DNA from 3 places in the Alkalicoccus luteus genome. Region 1 is predicted to be linked to each of the others. Evidence: riboswitches for the same ligand, from Rfam matches in the RefSeq annotation. Region 1 holds a riboswitch; each other region holds the start of a gene.
The links. A riboswitch is a leader RNA that binds a small molecule or an ion and turns the genes downstream of it on or off. The one in region 1 is predicted to bind S-adenosylmethionine.

Region 1 (7,025 bases):
GAAATACCTCCTCCAACGACAACGGCGCGTCCGGTAACAGCAGCAGGGTCAAAGGACGGGTCGTAAACGTGCACTGCCTCAGGCTGGAGGGCAGCGGGAATCACAGGGCGGCTGCCGCCTCCGGGAGCTAACAAGAGATTGGCTGTCGTCAACGTGTTCTTTTTTCCATAAACGGTCCAGCCGGGTTGACTTTTTTCCACGTGAACGACCGTATCCTGCAGCCAGCTGTCAGCAATGCCTGTTTCCTGCAGCAGCTCTTTAGACGTGTCATAGAACATAGAACGGGAGGGACGCTTGTAGCGGCCGAGAAAGCTGTCGCCCCGCTTCTCCAGCTCTAATGGATCCGGCGACAAATGGTGAACGAACGTGGAGCGTAAATAGGGCATTCTGATTTTTTCTGTACGTTCTTTCCAAACAGCAAGCGGCTCTGGATGAGGGTCTACCACAGCAATATCTGCAGCGGAGATGCCGGCCTGTCTGCAAAGATGAACCGCTGCCGTCATCCCTTGTATGCCGCCTCCAACGATGAGCCATGAAACGTCACGCATCTAAATCAACTCCTGAAAGAAATTGTAAAACGAAATAATTACGATTTATCGAAAGTATATCGAAATTGCTTCACCGGCGCAACAGAAGATAGAACAATGATGCGAGATGCGGTAAACTGAATGAGGAAAGGAGTGAGAGCGATGAGCGTAACGTTTTATCATTATCCGAAATGCACGACGTGTAAAAAAGCTAAAAAGTGGTTGGAAAATGAAGGAGTCGCATTAGAAGAGGTACATATTGTTGAACATCCGCCTTCTAAAGATGAGCTCAAAAAACTTCATGAACAGAGCGGGCTGCCGCTGAAGCGGTTCTTCAACACGAGCGGACAGAAATACCGTGAGCTTGGCTTAAAGGATAAGCTTGGGGATATGCCGGAAGAAGAGCAGCTGGAACTGCTTGCGTCAGACGGTATGCTGATCAAGCGTCCGATTGCTGCAAAAGATGGACATGTCACAGTCGGCTTCCGCGAAGCAGACTACGAGAAAACCTGGAAATAAGCTTCCGCCGGTTGCGGTGCCAGCAGCTGTTATATTATAGTGGAAGAGGAAGTGTTTGTTTACTTACTACGCAGATGGAGGGATCCGAAGCATGAGCCTGCCAAAGGATTATAAGTATTCAGAAGAGCACGAATGGGTAAAAGAGGAAGATGGAAAAGTACGAATCGGCATCACTGATTTCGCACAGAGTGAATTAGGCGATATCGTATTCGTAGAACTGCCGGAGGTTGGAGATGAGCTGAAGGCAGACGAACCATTTGGAAGTGTGGAATCGGTTAAAACGGTTTCCGAGCTTTACGCGCCAGTCAGCGGAAAAGTGGTGGAAATCAACGAAGAACTGGAGGATTCTCCAGAGCTCGTAAACGAGTCCCCATATGAGCAGGCGTGGATGGTTGTCGTAGAAGTGTCCAGCCAGGACGATGTCGACAAGCTGATGGACGCGGATGCCTACCAGAACATGATTGATCAGGAATAGAACAGCAATCTGAAACCGTTCGGCTTATCAAAAGCTGAACGGTTTTTTCTGGACAGGTGACCAGCGTCATGAACGTCATTGGCAGCTTTCAAGAAGCAGATCGTTTTTTGTTGACAAGCTTAAATCGCAGTGATAATATCCATATCAGACGAAAAAAACGAATAGTCTTCTTATCATGAGAGGTGGAGGGACTGGCCCGATGAAACCCGGCAACCACTGTACACGCGTACAGAAGGTGCCAATTCCTGCGGATGACGAACGTCCGGCAGATGAGAAGAAAGCTTTTCTTTTTAAACAAGAAAGCCTTTCTGCTCATCTGTATGGCAGAAGGGCTTTTTTCGTACGTTATATTTTTTTGCATGAACGCTTCTGTGCGTTAAATGGACTAAAGAGGTATGTTTAATTGCAAATAGATGGAAAGGAGTTTCTCTGTTGATTACGCTCTCGAAGCTAGCGAAAATTTTCCACACGAAAGACGGCGACGTCCGGGCAGTGGATGATATTGATCTGACAATTGATAAAGGAGAAATATTTGGAGTAATCGGGTACAGTGGTGCTGGTAAAAGTACGCTGATCCGCATGCTTAACATGCTGGAAGCACCGACTTCAGGAGAGGTCGATGTCGCCGGACGGCCAATGCACAGCTTATCTAAAGGAAAGCTGAGAGAGGCCCGGCAGGAGATCGGCATGATTTTTCAACATTTCAATCTGCTCTGGTCCCGAACGGTTGCGGAAAACATTGCATTTCCGCTTGAGATCAAAGGGGTGCCGAAGGAGGAGCAGAAGAAACGAGTCGATGAATTAATTCAGCTCGTCGGGTTAGACGGACGGGACGGTTCCTATCCATCTCAGCTGAGCGGCGGTCAAAAGCAGCGTGTCGGCATTGCCCGTGCGCTGGCAAACGATCCGAAAGTGCTGCTCTGTGACGAAGCGACGTCCGCACTTGATCCTAAGACGACGGATTCGATTCTCGATCTGCTCGTCGACATCAATGCAAAGCTTGGGCTGACGATCGTTCTGATCACGCACGAAATGCATGTGATCCGGAAAATATGTCACCGGGTTGCTGTAATGGAAGCCGGGAAGATCGTGGAGCAGGGAGACGTTCTCGATATTTTCCGCCGCCCGCAGCAGGCGATGACGAAGGAATTCGTGAAGCAGGTGACTGAGCCGGAAGAGACAGAAGAGGCACTGAACCACCTGCTGGACCGCGAGGGCATCGGTCATGTTCTGCAGCTGACGTTTGTCGGCGGCGATACGCAGCGGCCGTTGATCACAGACGTTGTACGTAAATTCGACGTCGATATCAGCATTTTGCAAGGAAAGATTTCGCAGACGCAGCACGGGTCCTACGGCTCCTTGTTCGTCAGTATGAACGGGGAAGCTGATACCGTTCAGCAGGCGGTCGCCTATATCCGCGAACAGGAAGTTGAAGTGGAGGTGATCCACGGTGGATAACGTTATCATTCAGGCAGCGTTCCTTGGGGATGTAAACTGGGACAACATGTGGAATGCCACTGTCGAAACACTTTACATGTCTGTTGTAGCACTCGTGTTTACGTTTGTCTTCGGGATTGTTCTCGGACTGCTTTTATTCCTAACCGATCGCAAGCAGCTTTGGGAAAATAAAGCGGCGCACTTTGTTATCGGGGCGTATGTAAACATTTTCCGATCGATTCCTTTCATTATATTAATTGTACTGCTTATCCCGTTTACTCGATCGATCGTCGGCACATTTCTTGGACCATCGGCTGCTCTTCCGGCATTAATTATCGGAGCTGCACCTTTTTACGCTCGAATGGTAGAGATTGCGCTTCGTGAAATCGATAAAGGAGTTATTGAAGCATCGAAAGCTATGGGGGCCACAAACGGACAGATTATTCGTAAAGTTCTGCTTCCGGAATCGATGCCGGCACTTGTTTCCGGGATCACCGTTACAGCCATTGCGCTTGTCAGCTACACGGCAATGGCAGGTGTCATCGGTGCAGGCGGACTTGGTGACCTGGCCTTCCGGGATGGGTTCCAGCGAAACAATCCGGAAATAACGCTCACTGCAACCGTGATTATTCTGGTAATTGTATTTGCCCTTCAGTTCATTGGCGATATGATTACGAATAAAATAGATAAACGATAAATCAGGAGGAATGAATCAAATGAAACGTACCATTCAACTTGCAGGAATCAGTGCTTTATCACTGGCCTTTCTCGCAGCATGCGGCGAAGGAGAAAACAATAACACGACGGAGATCAACAGCGGCGATAATGCTGACAACGTCGAGGACGTAGAAAATAACAGTGAACCGGCTGACAATAACGCCGATGAAGCAGGTAACGAGGAAGACAATGAAGCAGATGAAGAAGCAGCTGGTGATTTTGAGCCGCTCACTGTTGGAGCGTCCAACATTCCACACGCTGAAATTTTGGAATTTGCTGCTCCTATGCTTGAAGAAGAGGGCATTGAACTGGAAATCGTAACATTCAACGACTACATCCTTCCTAACCAGGCACTGGATGAAGGAGAGCTGGATGCGAACTATTTCCAGCACGTGCCGTATCTTGAGTCTCAAATCGATGAATTTGGCTATGACTTTGTGAACAAAGGCGGTATTCACATCGAGCCGATCGGTCTTTACTCTCAGGACTATGATACGCTGGAAGATCTGCCGGAAGGCGCGGATATTATTATGAGTGACTCCGTAGCTGACCACGGCCGAATTTTGACCATGCTTGAAGAGGAAGGTCTGATTACGCTGGAGGAAGGCGTCGGAATTGAAGCAACGGTTGATGACATTGCAGAGAACCCGAATGACTTTAACTTCCAGGCAAACGTAGAAGCGGCTCTGCTGCCAACTGCTTATGAGAACAACGAAGCAGATGCGATCCTGATCAACTCGAACTACGCGCTTGATGCAGGTCTTAATCCACAGGAAGATGCGATCGCACTTGAATCCGCTGAGGACAATCCGTATGCCAACGTCATTGCGGTCCGCGGCGAAGATGAAGACGATCCACGCGCTGACATTCTTGTAGACGTGCTATTGTCTGACGATGTCCGTGACTTTATAGAAGAAGAATACGAAGGCGCCGTTATTCCAGCTGAGTAATGACGTCATTCACCGGGACCGTCCTTCACGTGAAGGGCGGTCTTCCGTTTGTTCATTGCATCGTTTCTCTTTCCGGATGAACCGTTTGCGGCTTCGGATAAATGCCCGGCCGCCGGCATATATATTAAAAGGAGCGTAACTGGCAGGCAAAGGTACACGGCGCCGTGGCAACGCAATTCAATGCCGCCTGAATAAATCCATCAGAATCTAAAAATGATTGACACAATAAAACAAATCGGCAAAACGAATAAATAACGTAAGCCGCCGCAAAGGTTATATTGCCTGAAGGAAATCGATCAATAATACAGAACTGGTCCCGCCGTCAGGCAATTATTTCAGCTTCAATTTTTGCTGAAAAACACAAGGCGTCAGCGAGCTGGAAACCTTGATACTAAAGGGGTAGACAAGTCCATCACTATGTAAGCGCTTCATTTGTGAAAGGTAGAGCAAATGGGAGAAAATGTCCCAAAATGTACAGATAGAAGACTTGAAATAAGCAAATGGACAAGGAGAGTGAATTGTCAGATAATATAACGCTGCATGCGCATTGGTTCACAAGCCGTTCCATACTATACTTACATCATCCCTTGAACAAAGAGGACAAATTATCTGGAAGGAATGTGATGAGCTATCCATCTTATTACGACGAAACACACTGTAGAAATGGAAAAGGCAATGCAGTCGTCCCACGGAATGTGCTACGGGGAATACAATTCCAAACTTGAGAACAGAATGCAGGTAGAAACTGCAAGGGATCAGGAATATGCAGAAAGCCAGAAAATTGTACAGCAGTTTCTTCACGGATAGAACAAAACACTCAGCCTATACATGACTAAAAAGCATGCCGGGACGAAATGTCCTTCAGGCATGCTTTTTCCGTTCTGCTCAATCTGTAGAAAGGTTAATTAAGATTTATTCTCAATTAAAACAAAAAAAGCCCATTCTATTGAGAATGAACTTGAAGAAGCTGTTCGGTGAAGCGGACACGATAGAAGATGACAATGTACTGATACCGCTGACTCTTTATTAAATTATCTCTTTTCCTTGAACTCAGTTAATAGATAAGATAAGATTAGAATGAAAATAATTAGAGAATCTATTGAAGGTTCCTGTGTTATGATAGAAACGTGCTTCGGCACAACGACTATTATAACATGTATATAAACTAACTTTCAAAAAATATGGAGGTATCATTCATGACTAAGCCAAGCCTGAGTGTGAAAGATCTGCACGTATCCATCGAGGATAAGGAAATTTTAAAAGGATTCGGCATTGAAGTAAAAGGTGGCGAAATCCACGCGATTATGGGACCAAACGGTACAGGGAAGTCGACGCTTGCTTCTGCACTGATGGGGCACCCTAACTATGAAGTAACGAGCGGCGAAGCGACATTTAATGGGGAAGACCTGTTTGAGATGGAAGTTGACGAGCGTGCACGCGCAGGACTTTTCCTTGCGATGCAGTATCCAAGCGAAGTATCCGGTGTAACAAACGCGGACTTCATCCGCTCTGCTATGAACGCAGATCGCGACGAGGATGACCAGGTTTCTCTCATGCAGTTTATCCGTAAAATTGACGAGAAGATGGGTGCGCTTGAGATCGACCAGTCGTTCCAGCACCGTTATCTGAACGAAGGGTTCTCCGGCGGTGAGAAAAAGCGGAACGAAATTCTTCAGCTTCTCATGCTTGAACCGAAAATTGCGATTTTGGACGAGATCGATTCCGGCCTCGATATTGATGCACTGAAAGTAGTAGCAAAGGGTATCAATGAAATGCGCAACGAAGACTTCGGCTGCATGATTATCACGCACTATCAGCGTCTCCTCAACTACATCAAGCCGGACTTTGTCCACGTTATGATGCAGGGCCGCATTGTGAAATCCGGCGGACCTGAGCTTGCTCAGAAGCTTGAAGAGCAGGGCTATGACTGGATCAAGGAAGAGCTTGGAATCGAAGACGAAACTGTTGGGCAGTAATTACTGCAGGAGGAGGAGTTAGATTATGACAACGGAACTGACGTTTCCAGTTACAGAGCAGCAGCTGCAAAGCTTTTCTGAGAATCGGGAAGAACCTCAGTGGTTTAAGGATCAGCGTCTTGCAGCGCTTGATAAGGCAGGGAAGCTCGAGCTTCCAAAGCCGGATAAAACAAAGATTACGAAGTGGAACTTCACTTCTTTCTCATATGATGCAGCAACAGAAGCAACTTCTTCTTACAGCGGACTGTCGGACGCCGTTCGAACGCTTGTAGGGGAAGAAGCGAAGATCGATAACCTGCTGACGCAGAAAAACGGCGTGACGCAGTTCAGCTCCGTACAGGATGAACTTGCTGCCAAAGGTGTTATTTTTACTGATATGGCAACTGCAGTAAGCGAACACGGCGAGCTTGTGCAGAAATACTTC
Region 2 (7,025 bases), on a different contig from region 1:
GCTGATCGCAGATATCGAGCATGCGCAGTCTGAAATTAATATACAATACTACATTATTCAGCGGGACGCCCTCGGGCGGAGGCTGCTTGACCGGCTGGAAGAACGGGCTGCAGCTGGTGTGAAGGTGCGCCTGCTTTATGACGGCGTCGGATCGAGAAGCCTAAAAGAGAAGGATTTCAACGTGCTTTTGGAGCACGGCGGAGAGGTGCGAATCTTTTTTCCTGCGATCTTCGGTCCCGTTAATCTGCGGATGAATAACCGGAACCACCGGAAAGTCTGTATTATAGATGGTAAAATCGGCTACATCGGCGGATTTAACGTCGGTAACGAATACCTGGGCATCGACAAAAAGTTCGGCTACTGGCGTGACACGCACCTTCGCATGGAAGGGGACGCTGTCTCCTTGATTCAGGATCGTTTTATTCTGGACTGGACGTATGCAGGGGATAAGAAGCATCGGGAAGATGAATCGTTTGCGTTTGCTTCTCACAAAGTCCGTTCCATGAAGCCTGTGCAAATTGTGACGAGCGGGCCCAATTCAAAAACAGAGCATTTAAAAAACATGATGATTAAAATGATCATGAGCGCGGAACACGATATTTATATTCAGACCCCGTATTTTATTCCGGATAAAAGCTTTATGGATGCCTGTAAAATGGCTGTGACGTCCGGGGTAAGGATGCACATTATGATCCCAGGCGTCCCGGATCACCCATTTGTGTTTTGGGCCTCAAGGCTGTTTCTTGGAGAGCTTCTTCAATATGAGGGGGTTCATGTTTACTTATATGAAGAAGGATTTCTGCATGCGAAAATGATGACGGTGGACAGTGAAATTGCCACTGTCGGAACAACCAATCTGGATGCGCGAAGCTTTCGACTTAATTTCGAAATCAATGCACTCGTGTTCGACAGCCATACAGCGATGACGCTGGAGGAATTATTTGAATCGGATAAACAGCGATGCCGCATGCTAACCAAAAAAGAGTACGACCGGCGCAGTGCCGGCGTGAAAATAAAAGAGGGTATTTCGGGATTATTGAGTCCAATATTGTAGCCATGAGAGGAGGGGACAGCGATGCAGATTTACACAGCAGGAGTTCTCCTTGCAGGCGGGCGGTCAAGCCGGATGGGCGGAAATAAAGCGCTGCTCCGTATTAATGGCTTGTCTGCAGCTGCACATACACTGCGTTCGCTCCGTGTGACAGATGAACAGCTCTGTATTGCTAATGAAGCCGCATTAAAGCAGGAGCTGGACATTCCCGTCTTTGCAGATAAACGACCTTTTGAAGGCCCTCTGGCGGGTTTGGAAACGGCAATGGAGCAAACGCAGGCCGTCTGGTGTATCGCTGCGGCATGTGATATGCCGCTCATCAGCGAAGACATCGTGAAGCTGCTGGTGCAGCGAGCAGCGAAGACAAATGCGGATGCGGTTGTTCCGGAAGCGGATGGAAGAAGACAGCCTCTGCTTGCAGCTTACCGCTGTTCGCTGCTTCCACTGGTGACAGCATGCCTGGATGAAGAGAAACGGTCCATGGGAGCGCTGCTTGACAGCATAAAAGTTGACACTGTATCTGAGGCCGATATGATGGAAGCAGGCATAAAAAAGGAAACGATCACCCAGTCCTTTTTTAACATGAACAGGCCGGATGAATACAAATGGATTCGCAGACGGGCAGAGGCTGAAGGAGATGTCACAGATGAGTGAACATGTGTTTAAAGATTTCTACCGAAATACGGTCACCTATTCTACAGAAAACGCGCCGTTTTCAGGCGATCCAAGACATGTCTGGGTCGTATGCCGTTATCGTGACAGCTGGCTGCTGACAAGGCATCCATCCAGAGGAATCGAGTTCCCGGGCGGAAAAGTGGAGCCTGGAGAATCGGCTGACGAGGCGGCTGTGAGAGAAGTATATGAAGAGACAGGCGGACACGTTTCCACGCTTCATTATGTTGGGCAATACATGGTTGAAGGCAGAGCAGAAACGGTCATTAAGAACGTGTATTTTGCAGAAGTGGATCGACTTGAGAAAAAAGAAAGCTACTTTGAAACCGAAGGACCGCTGCTGCTGGAACGCCTTCCGCACCAGCCAAAGAAAAAAAAGAACTACAGCTTCATAATGAAAGATGAGGTGCTTCCCCTCAGTATGAAAGAAATTGAGGCGCGCTTTCTGAACGCAGCTTCCAGCTGACAGGAACACACATAAGAAGCCCGGACCGCCTGTTTGCAGCGGCCCGGGCTTCTTTGCACTATACGACTGGTCCTCCGCGGAGAATGTCAGCTGTTGTAGATGAGAATCGAGTGAAATTTGCTTTGAACTTTGCAGCAAGATCCAGCGCAGCCTGTTCATATTCGTCCAGGCTGTCCCAAACAAGTCTCGGCTGAAGCACTTCAGATGGAACCCCCGGACAGCTGGCCGGCACATCAAGCCCAAAAACAGGATCTGTAATGACAGCCGTACGGGCAAGGTCACCTTTGACAGCTGCATTCACCATAGCACGGGTAAACTTCAAATCCATCCGCCGGCCAGTGCCGCAAGGACCGCCCGTCCATCCCGTATTCACAAGGTAGACGTCCGTACGATGCTTCTTCATACGGTCGCCGAGCATTTCCGCATATGAGGCAGCCTCGCGGGGCAGGAATGGGGCACCGAAGCATGGCGAGAAAACAGGCTGCGGTACGGTGACGCCTCTTTCAGTGCCTGCCAGCTTGCTTGTGTAGCCGGACAAGAAATGATACATCGCCTGCTGAGGTGTCAGACGGCTGATTGGAGGCAGAACACCGGTTGCGTCGGCTGTAAGAAACAAAATCACATCAGGATGACCGCCGGTGCTTGGTAGCTTAGCAGACGGAACAGCTGTCAGCGGATAGGCTGCCCGCGTGTTTTCCGTCAGGGAGCCGTCGTGGAAATCCGGAGAACGATCCTCCTGCAGAACAACGTTTTCCAGTACCGATCCGAACGTAACGGCGTGATAAATCTCAGGCTCTTTCTCACGTTCCAGTCCGATACACTTTGCATAGCACCCGCCCTCAATATTGAAAATACCAGAGTCTGACCAACCGTGTTCATCATCTCCGATCAGAAGCCGGTCCGGGGCGGCAGAGAGCGTCGTTTTTCCAGTACCGGAAAGCCCGAAAAACAAGGCGGTACGGTCCTCATGATCGGCGTTGGCCGAGCAGTGCATCGGCAGCACGTTCAGTTCCGGCAGCAAATAATTCATAACAGAAAAGATCGACTTTTTCATCTCCCCTGCGTACGCGGTTCCGCCTATCAAAATCTTTCTGCGGCTGAATGAAATCATGACGAATACTTCTGACTCCGTGCCGTCTACATGGGGGTCGGCCTGAAACCCTGGGGCGGATAGGATAGTGAATGGCTCCATGGAAGCTTCGCCCTCTATTTCTTCCGGACGAAGGAACAGCTGCATGGCAAACAACTGATGCCAGGCAAGCTCATTGACGACCGTAATCGGGAGTCTGGCATTCTCATCAGCACCTGCAGCAGCTTCACGGACATAAAGCTCCGGCAGCTCGGCTAAATAAGCAAGCACCTTCTGCTCCAGCTTTTCAAAAATCTCCGGCGTTACCGGACGATTAATATCGTTCCAGTCCACATCTGTTGACGCTGCTTCCTTTACAATAAACCGATCTTTAGGAGACCGTCCCGTAAATTCACCTGTTAAGGCTCGAAATGCACCCGAGCTTGAGAGCATCCCCTCTTCTTTTCTAATGGCAGTTTCCACCAGCGCCGATACACTAAGCTGTTTTCGTACATTTTTTTGCTTCAAAACGGAAGCAAGCCGGAGATCATCGTAAATCATGCTCATCAATCATCCGCCCCCTCATCTATTAGTATGTCATATATTTTATTTATAACATACTAATTAAGGAAATCAATGGATTTGGAGAGATTTTTACAATCAAATTTGTTTACGTGTACGTACATACCTTTACAGCTGAAGTGGACAGCTTCGAACATAATGGTGACTCCTGATAGCCGGCAGTTGACATTGGGACCGATGTTGGGTATCATTCTCAAAAGCGGATACTCTTATCCCGAGCTGGCGGAGGGACAGGCCCTGCGAAGCCCGGCAACCATCACTTGAGTAAAAAAGGTGAACGGTGCCAACCTGCAGAACACATGAATCGTGTTCTGACCGATAAGAGGTGAAAGGAAACGAGACAGCCTTCTCCTCAACGGAGAAGGTTTTTTGTTTATGTAACCGGACAGCCCTCATCTGTGGGATTGATGGCTGGGAAAATGAGTGCCGTAATATTGTTCGAGGAGGATTCCTACCATGGCAGGAAAAACACGTTTGTTTACATCAGAATCAGTAACGGAAGGTCACCCGGATAAAATCTGTGATCAAATCTCAGACTCTATTCTGGATGAAATTATGACGCACGACCCGAACGCTCGGGTTGCCTGTGAAACTTCTGTTAATACCGGTTTAGTACTCGTTGCAGGTGAAATTACAACGTCTACCTATGTGGACATTCCGCGAGTTGTGCGGGAAACACTGAAGGATATCGGCTATGTACGCGCAAAATACGGCTTTGATTATGAAACATGTGCGGTATTGACGTCCATTGACGAACAGTCAGCTGATATTGCAGCCGGAGTTGACCAGGCACTGGAAGCACGTGAAGGTCAAATGACAGATGAAGAAATTGAATCGATTGGTGCAGGGGACCAAGGGCTGATGTTCGGCTATGCAGATAATCAGACGCCGGAGCTGATGCCGCTGCCGATCTCCCTTTCTCACAAGCTCGCTCGACGCTTGACAGAGGTGCGAAAAGAACAGATTGTCGACTATCTGCGACCGGATGGGAAAGTACAGGTTACAGTGGAATACGATGAGAATCAGCAGCCTTTACGGGTAGATACGATCGTCATCTCCGCACAGCATCACCCTGAAATAACGCTGGAGCAGATCAAACAGGATCTGACAGAGCACGTCATCAAACCGGTCGTCTCAGCTGATCTGCTTGATGAAGAAACGAAATACTTCATCAATCCGACAGGACGCTTCGTGATTGGTGGGCCTCAGGGAGATGCAGGCCTGACAGGACGTAAAATCATCGTTGATACGTACGGCGGCTATGCGAGACACGGCGGGGGTGCGTTCTCCGGAAAAGACGCAACGAAGGTTGACCGGTCAGCGGCTTATGCCGCACGCTATGTGGCGAAAAACATCGTCGCTTCCGGACTTGCCGATAAGTGTGAAGTGCAGCTGGCCTATGCGATCGGCGTAGCGCAGCCGGTTTCCATCGCTATCGATACGTTTGATTCCGGAAAAGTATCCGAAGACGTACTTGTCCAGGTCGTGCGGAACAACTTTGACCTCCGTCCGGCCGGCATTATTAAAATGCTGGATCTGCGCCGTCCAATTTACAAGCAAACTGCTGCCTATGGCCACTTTGGACGTACAGACATTGAACTGCCGTGGGAAAAAACGGATAAAGCAGAAACGCTGGAAGCAGAAGCGATGCAGCTCATCGGAAAATAATGAGCCGCAGAATAAAGGAATCAACGCTGCACCGATATGACGTCGGTGCAGCTTTTTTCTAATGGTGTATGAATTAAACCGCAACAATTTCGCTTGCTTATTGTGAAGACGCGAAAAGAAAAACAATCATAGATTTTCACATAAACTGCCCGTTTTAACGTACCATAAAAAAGGAAATGCGAGGGTTACAAGATACTTTGCAGGCTTACAACCGCTTGGAGCCTGCGGGTTTTCTTAGATGTAATTAGGAGGAATCAATCATGAGGATTGAAGCTGACAAGCGGACAAGAGAATGGCTGCAAAAGCAGGGAGGGACGTGCACGGTAGAAGTTTTTCCGTTTCCGGGAGAGTTCAAAAACAAGCGAATTTTCGTTGATTTTCACTGTATTCCTCAGGAGCCGTCAAAGGAAGATCATTATGCTAAATATGAGGTAGAAGGATGCACCATTTATATTCATCAGGATTTACAGCCAAAACGTGATACGATTAAACTTCATCTATCCGGAAACACAGCGTTTCAGCACTTGGAAGTGAAGGGCTTGAAACGGCTGATGACCGAGAAAACCACCACCGCCTGAAGGAGAGAGCCAGTCATGGAAATCAAATAGAGAGCTGCCGGCCTAATCAATCAGGAAACCGGCAGCTTTTTTGCGTGCGGAAACGGCTTTACGACTGCCGCTTTCGTTTTTCTGAAATTTGTTCGGCACCGAGTCCATAGTTGTCCATGTCGATCTCCTCGATGATCACCACTGTCGAAGCAGGGTTTTTCTGCAGCTTCTCTTCTAGAAGTCCGGTTACCCCCTCGATTAAATCTGCTTTTTGTTCCTTCGTTAACCCGCCGTGTTCCTTCGTTACCTTAATGTTTACATATGGCATCGTTCAATCTCCTCTCTGACTATTTCCCGGGAAATGATGGTAGCGGCTTTCCTGCATCGCTTTGTACGTGCGTCCTTTTTCCACATAACTTTCCCTAATCCGCTTCATTTCTGCCTGATCCTCTTCTGTCAAATCACGGACGACACGTGCAGGTCTTCCAAGTGCAAGCTTACCAGGGGGAATTTCAGTGCCTGGAGTTACGAGACTGCCGGCGCCGATAAAAGCCCCTTCGCGGATGACTGCTCCATCGAGAACGGTGCTTCCCATCCCAATCAGAGCGTTTTTTTCAATTATGCAAGAGTGCAGCATACATTGGTGGCCGACGGTGACGCCTTCATGAATATGCAGCGGCAGCCCTGGACTTTGATGAAGCAGGCTTTGATCCTGGATATTGACGTTTCGTTCGATGATCGTCGGAGCGACATCGCCCCTGATCACTGTATGATACCAAATGCTTGCACCATCATGAATCTTCACATCGCCAGTAATGACTGCGTTTTCGGCAATATAGGCGCCGGCATGAACGTCTGGTGTTTTTCCTTCATACGGATAATGTATCACGGCTTCCTCTCCTTCCATCATTTTCTTTATCGTACCTTACTTACAGCCGGGATGCACAGCTTCTTTGTTGACGCGGAAGT
Region 3 (7,025 bases), on a different contig from region 1:
AAGCCGCTGGCGGCCGGATCGAAAAAGAAACGAATCTGAATAAAACGAAGAAAACAGAGTAGGGCCAGTGCCTTCCCGGCGACGTGTACTTCCCGCGCCTCGTCAATTCTTTAAGGCGTCGACCAGTTAACATCAACGAAAAAGTCTTTCCACTTACATGTTTATTCGCTTGATTGTATTTCCCCTCTGCTTACTTAGCCCGCCGCGGGCTGGCCTTCAGCTGTTTGATCCCTGTTATGAAGGGAAGAAAGGCACGGGAGGATGGCGCGGCTTCACTCGGACTCAGGCTTCTCACAAGAAGCCTTCAAAAGCCAGTCCGGCTCCGCTCGTGCGTGGATGCCGTTCACAGATCTGAACGGTACGAAATCTTCAGACTGCTTGTTGCGCCTCCGCCGGACACACCGGGAAAATAGCTCTGATTTGTGGAGAATAATGTCACGACAGGCAAACGCGACTGCTTTTTTACCTTTTATACGGAATTGTAGGAAGTACGGACACCCCTGTTCAACATCGAAACGTCTCATCGGGAAGGTTCTATCCTGTATGGAAGCCGATCGTGCAGTCCGAACCAGGCACGTGAAACGCACTGCAGCTGCCGGCATCGAAGGAGCTCGGATCAGAACGAGGCGAAGATCCGGCGAAGGGAAGAAGAGAAAGCCGAGCCCGTTCCCTCTGGAAAGCGAGTGTCCGCAGATACAGGCAGATGCAACGTGATTCACCTAAAATGACTTTATCAACACTCTGAAAAGCGAGCCGATCATCATCGGCTCGCTTTATTCTGCAGTCACAGGCGTAAAACCAGAATGCCTGTGAGCTGAAGCTTAGGATAAAAAGGCGTTCTGCCGTTCGTCGATACGAACGGCAGAAAATATTTATTGCTCAAGCTCTGTATACACGACAAGTCGTTCACGGTGGGTGCCAACATTGCGGTCAAATTCTCCAGTGCACGTAATTAAGTTTAAATTGCGCGACGCCGTGCCGCCAAAAACCTGGTCAACTGGTGCATCTTCATACGGATAACTCTCCATTGACTGTACAATAAAGGTCATCTGTTCACCGTCTTCGTCATACAAATGAATGCTGTCACCTGGCTCTAACTCTTTCAGGTCATAAAATACGGCCGGACCTTCATAGTCATCAACATGGCCTGCCAGAACCGAATTACCTTGCGCTCCTGGTTTGGCACCTCTGTTAAACCAGGCAACTGTTTCACCCTCATCCGGAACAGCCATTTGACCCTCTTCGTTCAATCCATACCCGTCCACGACCGCATCTACATCGATTGCGGGAATTTCAATGCGAACCGGTTCCATTCCGGAAGAAGTTCCACCAAGAACAGGTTGAATCGGCTCTGCCTCCTGAACGTCTTCAACTGTTTCTTCAGCTTGATTTTCTTCGGGATCGTTCTCTTCTTCGGAAACTGCATGTTCCTCAGGTTCGTTCGACTCGCTGCTGGATGCAGTTTCTGAATCTGGCGCATACTCGGCATCCGCGTCACCGGGTTCAGCCTCAACCTCTTCTGATACAGCGGGCTCCATTGGGCTCTCAGGGGACAACGAAGTTTCCGGAGAAGAGAAATTGTCCTCCCCGGAACCGGAACAGGCTCCGAGGAAGACAAGAAGACTTACCCAGTAAAGGTTACGCTTGTGGAGCAAAACGTCTGCGGAAGAATACTGCTGCAGCGAGAGCCCCTGCTGCAATTGTCAATGCAATCGGCATCAGGCTGGAAGACTGGGAAGCTCCGCCCATACCAGTTTGCGGCATATCAGATGGAGCAGCGTGTGCTTCGTCAGCGACGAGAACAACATCTAGCTCATCAGCATCTGCGCCTACTGCGTATGCAGAGTACACCATATCTGCTTCAAGCGTTGTACCGGAAAGGTCCAGAACAGCATCTTCCGTACCAGCTGCACGGATTTCCAGATCATACGTGTCTGGGTCAAGCTCGAGGTAGTCCGTTACTGCGAAGAATTCAGCACCTTCGAAAAGGGAATCTCCACCGACAAGCCCGACGTCAACAGCTGGTGCACCTGGAGACAGGTGGCCGACACGTATTTTCGTCATACCTTCTGTTACCGTGTTATCGTCAGCAAAAGCTTCAAGACGGAGGTTTTCAAGCGTGTCGACAGCAGCTACTGTGTAGTACATGCCGCCTTCGACTGTGAGTGTCTCTTCAATGACAGGATCTCCTTCGCCGCCTTCACCGGCTGGGAAAATCGCTACGTCGTGATCGCCTGCAGGAAGTTCAAGGTAGTCAGTGATATCCTGGAATGCTGCTCCTTCAACTGCTGCATCACCGTTCACATACACGTCTACTTCCGGAGCATCAGGAGAAGCATGGAATACCCTCACCATCGCGTTGTCGCCGTCATCCCCGTGACTGTCCGCAAATACAGGAGCTGCTGCGCTTCCAAACATAAGCATAGCAACGAAAACAATCATAAGCCATTTCAACTTTCTCAACCTCATCATCTCCTTGATCATTTTTGTATTGGTTGAATAACTTCTATACAATGTATGTAAAGAGATTGTTCAACCAACGTATAGACTATATATCCCGTTTGTACAAAAGGTAAACCAATAATCTGAAAACTTTTTTATGTTGCTAACAATGTCACGAAAGAAGCTGTGACGATCGTGACTATTTGGAATACGTGTCATTTAAAAAAGTTTTTATCTTCCATATAAGTAACAGTCACACAGAGATTATTTCTTTAAGGAGAACCGTTGCTTTATTGAAAAGACTCTATAAATGATTGATATCGGAATAAAGAAAGTACGCCTGCGGCACTTCCGTCCGGAAGGATCGACTCGTCACGCTCTTTTTTTCTTCAGGCCTGCGAAAAAGCTGGGAAGTTCATGCAGCTTGGTTCCTTCAATCAACCAAGGGCGTGAAATTAGTAAAATAGGATATACAGCTGAACGTGTTAGCATCATGACAACTTGTAAAGAAGGATGAATATCGTTGCAGTGCAGCAAGGACGTGCCTGAGCACATTCGTTTCTCTAAAATGTACAAAGTGAGCTAGACGCGAAAAATTTAGTCGTCATCATTCATTGACGTAAAAGACAGCGCTTCCAGCAGACTAAGTATTGCAATCGCTGCGATTTTCCCTTAGAATGAGGAATTATCACGTTAAACTAAATATTCTGACGAACTTTCTTATCAAGAGAGATGGAGGGACCGGCCCGTTGATATCTCAGCAACCAGCCTTTGGCAAGGTGCTAAATCCTGCAGTTTCCGAAACGGGGACTGTAAGATAAGAAGAAAAATCACGACACTTTCTTCTTTATCGCAGCCGGTAAAGAAGTTTTTTATATTTACAGACTCGTTACCAGACTCGTCAGTCTATAACCAGAGAAGGGAAGAGCGCAGCCATGACAGACCGGAAGTACTCACTGGAAACAAAGCTTGTACAAGCAGGGAACCGCAGCGATCAGACAACTGGAGCCGTTAATGCTCCCGTTTATTTTTCCACTGCCTACCGGCATGAAGGAATCGGCCAGTCCACCGGCTTCGATTATTCACGAACAGGAAATCCGACTCGCGCGGTGCTGGAGCAGTCCATTGCTGAGCTGGAAGGTGGCGTGAGAGGACTGGCCTGTGCATCGGGGATGGCCGCGGTACAAGTAGTCCTGTCCTTATTTGAACAGGGTGATGAAATTATTGCGACAAGCGATCTGTACGGCGGAACGTACCGTCTCTTTGAGAACGGCTGGACGAGATGGGGTATCACGTTTCATTATGCAGAGCCTGACCAGCCGGATTCCTTTGAGGCTAAAATCAACGAGCGCACGAAAGCGCTGTTTATCGAAACACCAACGAATCCGCTCATGCAGGAAGCCGATCTGGCTGTCTACGCAGCGCTTGCGAAGCGGCACGGTCTGCTTCTGATCGTGGACAATACGTTTTATACGCCGGTGATTCAGCGGCCTATAGATGAAGGGGCTGACATCGTTATTCACAGTGCCTCCAAGTATTTATCCGGACACAACGATGTCATTGCCGGGTTAATTGTCGCAGCAGATGAAAAAGTTGGAGAGGAGTTGTTCTATTATCATAACAGCATCGGAGCTGTACTTTCTCCGTTGGATTCGTGGCTCGTGATCCGCGGGATGAAAACGTTGCAGCTCCGGATGGATAAGCATACCGAAAACGCACGGATTATCGCTGACTTCCTGGAGAAGGAAGACCTCGTCACAGACGTTATTTATCCAGGAAGGGGCGGGATGCTATCCTTCCGGGTGGAGGATGAAGCGATGGTCAATCCGATCCTGCAAAACTTGTCGGTTATCTCATTCGCCGAGAGCCTCGGCGGAGTTGAGAGCCTTATGACGTATCCGGCTACGCAGACTCATGCAGATGTTCCGGAAGAAGTGCGTATGAAGCTTGGTGTCTGTAACAGGTTGCTCCGATTTTCGGTAGGCATCGAATCAGCTTCAGACCTGACAAACGATTTAAAAGCGGCATTTCAACAAGCAGCGCTGGAAAGGAAGATATAAACCATGACCCACTATTCTAAACAAACATCACTTTTGCATTCGCCTCATAAAACCGATCCGGTTACTGGTGCAGTAAGTGTGCCAGTACAACACGCTTCCACGTTTCACCAGCCTGATATTGAACAATTTGGTGACTATGATTATGCACGATCCGGCAATCCGACGCGTCAGGCTCTTGAAGAGACGATTGCCGGGCTTGAGAACGGCACTCATGGATTCGCCTTTGCTTCCGGAATGGCGGCTATTTCGACCACATTTATGCTTCTTTCCACTGGTGACCATCTGGTCATTACAGATGACGTGTACGGCGGCACCTTCCGTTTGACCACGAAGGTGCTTCATCGGCAGGGAATAGAGCATACATTTGTCGATATGACTGATCCTGAAGCAGTTAAAGCAGCGGTTAAGCCAAACACAAAAATGATTTTTATGGAAACACCGTCAAATCCGACGATGAATATTACGCCGATTCGTGAAATCGCTGAATTTGCAACAGACAACGGCATTTTGACGGCGCTTGATAATACATTTATGACGCCGGTTCTGCAGCGTCCGCTTGATCTTGGAGTCGATGTTGTACTGCACAGTGCAACTAAATTTATAGGCGGGCACAGTGACGTCGTTGCCGGACTCGCTGTCGTAAAAGATGCCGATTTGGCAGCAGAGCTGCAGTTTCTGCAGAACAGCTTCGGTGCGATTTTAGGTCCTCAGGACTGCTGGCTTGTCATGCGGGGGCTGAAAACACTGCATGCAAGAATGAGTGTGTCGGAACAGTCGGCGCATGAACTGGCAGCCTGGTTTTTAGAGCAGCCCGAAGTAGAGCACGTGTACTATCCCGGGCTCGAAACGCACCCTGGCTATGCAGTGAACAAAGAACAGTCAGAAGGAGCCGGTGCTGTTTTATCTTTCCGCCTGAAAGATAAAGAGGCCGTCCGCCGTTTCGTGGAGCACGTGGAAATTCCGGTGTTTGCAGTCAGCCTTGGTGCGGTGGAATCGATTCTTTCCTACCCGCGAACGATGTCCCACGCCGCGATGTCGGACGAAGAACGGCATGCGCGGGGCATACCGGATGGCTTGCTCCGTCTGTCCGTCGGACTGGAAAAGACAGAGGATCTGAAGCAGGATTTCGCCAACGCATTTGCTGCTGCCAGAAAGGAGGAGCAGGTATGACCCTGAAGGAAAAACTGAGTACAAGCCTCGTCATCGGTGACGGGGCCATGGGGACCCTGCTCTACCAGAAAGGAATTCAGGGCTGCTTTGAAGAGCTGAACGTATCTGATCCGGATCAGATTGAAGAAATTCACCGGCTTTACATCGAAGCTGGAGCAGATCTGATTCAAACAAATACCTACGCGGCGAATGCCTCCAAGCTGGCACGCTATCAGCTTTCCGACTGTGTGGAGGAGCTGAACCGGGCTGCTGTCACTATCGCAAGGAAAGCTGCGGCGGGTCGTGCCTATACAGTCGCAACAATTGGCGGTGTTGCGACGATGCATCAGGAAAAAACACCGCTGGACGAACGGTTATCCGTCCTGCGGGAGCAGGCGGATGTCCTGCTTGATACGGATGTGGACGGTTTTTTGTTAGAAACCTTTTATGATTTTGAGGAGCTGAAGCAGATTCTAACATATGTCCGGGCAAAGACCACACGGCCGGTCATTGCTCAAGCCACACTCGGTGATATCGGCGTGCTGCACACAGGAATGCCCCTGCAGCAGGCACTTGAAGAGCTCGAAGCACTTGGCGCTGACGTCTGTGGAATCAACTGCCGCATGGGACCTTATCATATGCTGCAGTCGCTGGAGGAGACAGCTACCTTAAGCAGGGCGGTATTGAGCGTTTATCCGAATGCAAGTCTGCCAAACGTCCGCGACGGGCGTTTTTCCTATCAATCCAATCCGTCGTATTTCGGCGACATGACGACCTCTCTGGCAGCGGAAGGAGCAGTCTTGATCGGAGGCTGCTGTGGAACGACACCTGAACACATTCGAGAAATCCGAAAAGCAGTGACAGAGCACGAATTGCAGCCGGTCACGAAAACAGAGCCGAGCAGAAGGCGGGCAGCTGCCGCTCCAGAATTGGAAGGGGAACGAATTACAAAGCTGACAGAGCCGAGCGGACAAACGTCCGTCATTGTCGAGCTGGATCCGCCAAAGGCGCTTTCTGGTGTTCCGGCATTTATGGAAGGAGCGCGCAAGCTGACGGGAGCTGGAGTCGATGCGGTCACGTTAGCGGATAATTCACTAGCGTCGTCGCGGATTGATAATCTTGCGCTCGGTGCTCGTATTAAAGCAGAGGGCTCTCGGCCGCTTCTGCACATCGCCTGCCGGGACCGCAATATCATCGGCTTGCAATCCCATCTGCTTGGGATGCATGAGCTCGGCATACGGGATATTCTTGCGATTACAGGCGACCCGGCAAAGGTCGGCGATTTTCCAGGGGCTACGTCTGTATATGATATGTCCTCTATGGACTTAATCCGTTTGATTAAACAGTTGAACGAAGGCACGTCCTTCTCCGGAA

Region 2: linked by a shared signal. The riboswitch ahead of metK (methionine adenosyltransferase) and the one ahead of ACSZLD_RS07995 (methionine ABC transporter ATP-binding protein) in region 1 are both predicted to bind S-adenosylmethionine.
Region 3: linked by a shared signal. The riboswitch ahead of ACSZLD_RS06780 (methionine biosynthesis PLP-dependent protein) and the one ahead of ACSZLD_RS07995 (methionine ABC transporter ATP-binding protein) in region 1 are both predicted to bind S-adenosylmethionine.

Annotation. Positions count from the first base shown of each region.
Region 1 covers NZ_JBPZEY010000005.1:30,610-37,634, reverse strand. Annotated here, with positions in the region: gene ACSZLD_RS08010 (FAD/NAD(P)-binding protein) at 1-548, opposite strand, end outside; gene ACSZLD_RS08005 (arsenate reductase family protein) at 690-1,046, shown strand; gene gcvH (glycine cleavage system protein GcvH) at 1,138-1,521, shown strand; SAM riboswitch class I at 1,689-1,797, shown strand; gene ACSZLD_RS07995 (methionine ABC transporter ATP-binding protein) at 1,954-2,979, shown strand; gene ACSZLD_RS07990 (methionine ABC transporter permease) at 2,987-3,655, shown strand; gene ACSZLD_RS07985 (MetQ/NlpA family ABC transporter substrate-binding protein) at 3,675-4,625, shown strand; gene ACSZLD_RS16865 (YuzK family famiily protein) at 5,289-5,432, shown strand; gene sufC (Fe-S cluster assembly ATPase SufC) at 5,822-6,601, shown strand; gene sufD (Fe-S cluster assembly protein SufD) at 6,627-7,025, shown strand, end outside.
Region 2 covers NZ_JBPZEY010000001.1:329,795-336,819, reverse strand. Annotated here, with positions in the region: gene cls (cardiolipin synthase) at 1-1,054, shown strand, start outside; gene mobA (molybdenum cofactor guanylyltransferase) at 1,076-1,705, shown strand; gene ytkD (RNA deprotection pyrophosphohydrolase) at 1,698-2,189, shown strand; gene pckA (phosphoenolpyruvate carboxykinase (ATP)) at 2,248-3,825, opposite strand; SAM riboswitch class I at 4,047-4,165, shown strand; gene metK (methionine adenosyltransferase) at 4,297-5,508, shown strand; gene ACSZLD_RS01660 (CC/Se motif family (seleno)protein) at 5,769-6,086, shown strand; gene ACSZLD_RS01655 (tautomerase family protein) at 6,175-6,384, opposite strand; gene ACSZLD_RS01650 (gamma carbonic anhydrase) at 6,388-6,945, opposite strand.
Region 3 covers NZ_JBPZEY010000004.1:100,960-107,984, reverse strand. Annotated here, with positions in the region: gene thiW (energy coupling factor transporter S component ThiW) at 1-43, shown strand, start outside; gene ACSZLD_RS06790 (class F sortase) at 873-1,556, opposite strand; gene ACSZLD_RS06785 (DUF4397 domain-containing protein) at 1,639-2,469, opposite strand; SAM riboswitch class I at 3,160-3,266, shown strand; gene ACSZLD_RS06780 (methionine biosynthesis PLP-dependent protein) at 3,378-4,502, shown strand; gene metC (cystathionine beta-lyase) at 4,506-5,672, shown strand; gene ACSZLD_RS06770 (bifunctional homocysteine S-methyltransferase/methylenetetrahydrofolate reductase) at 5,669-7,025, shown strand, end outside.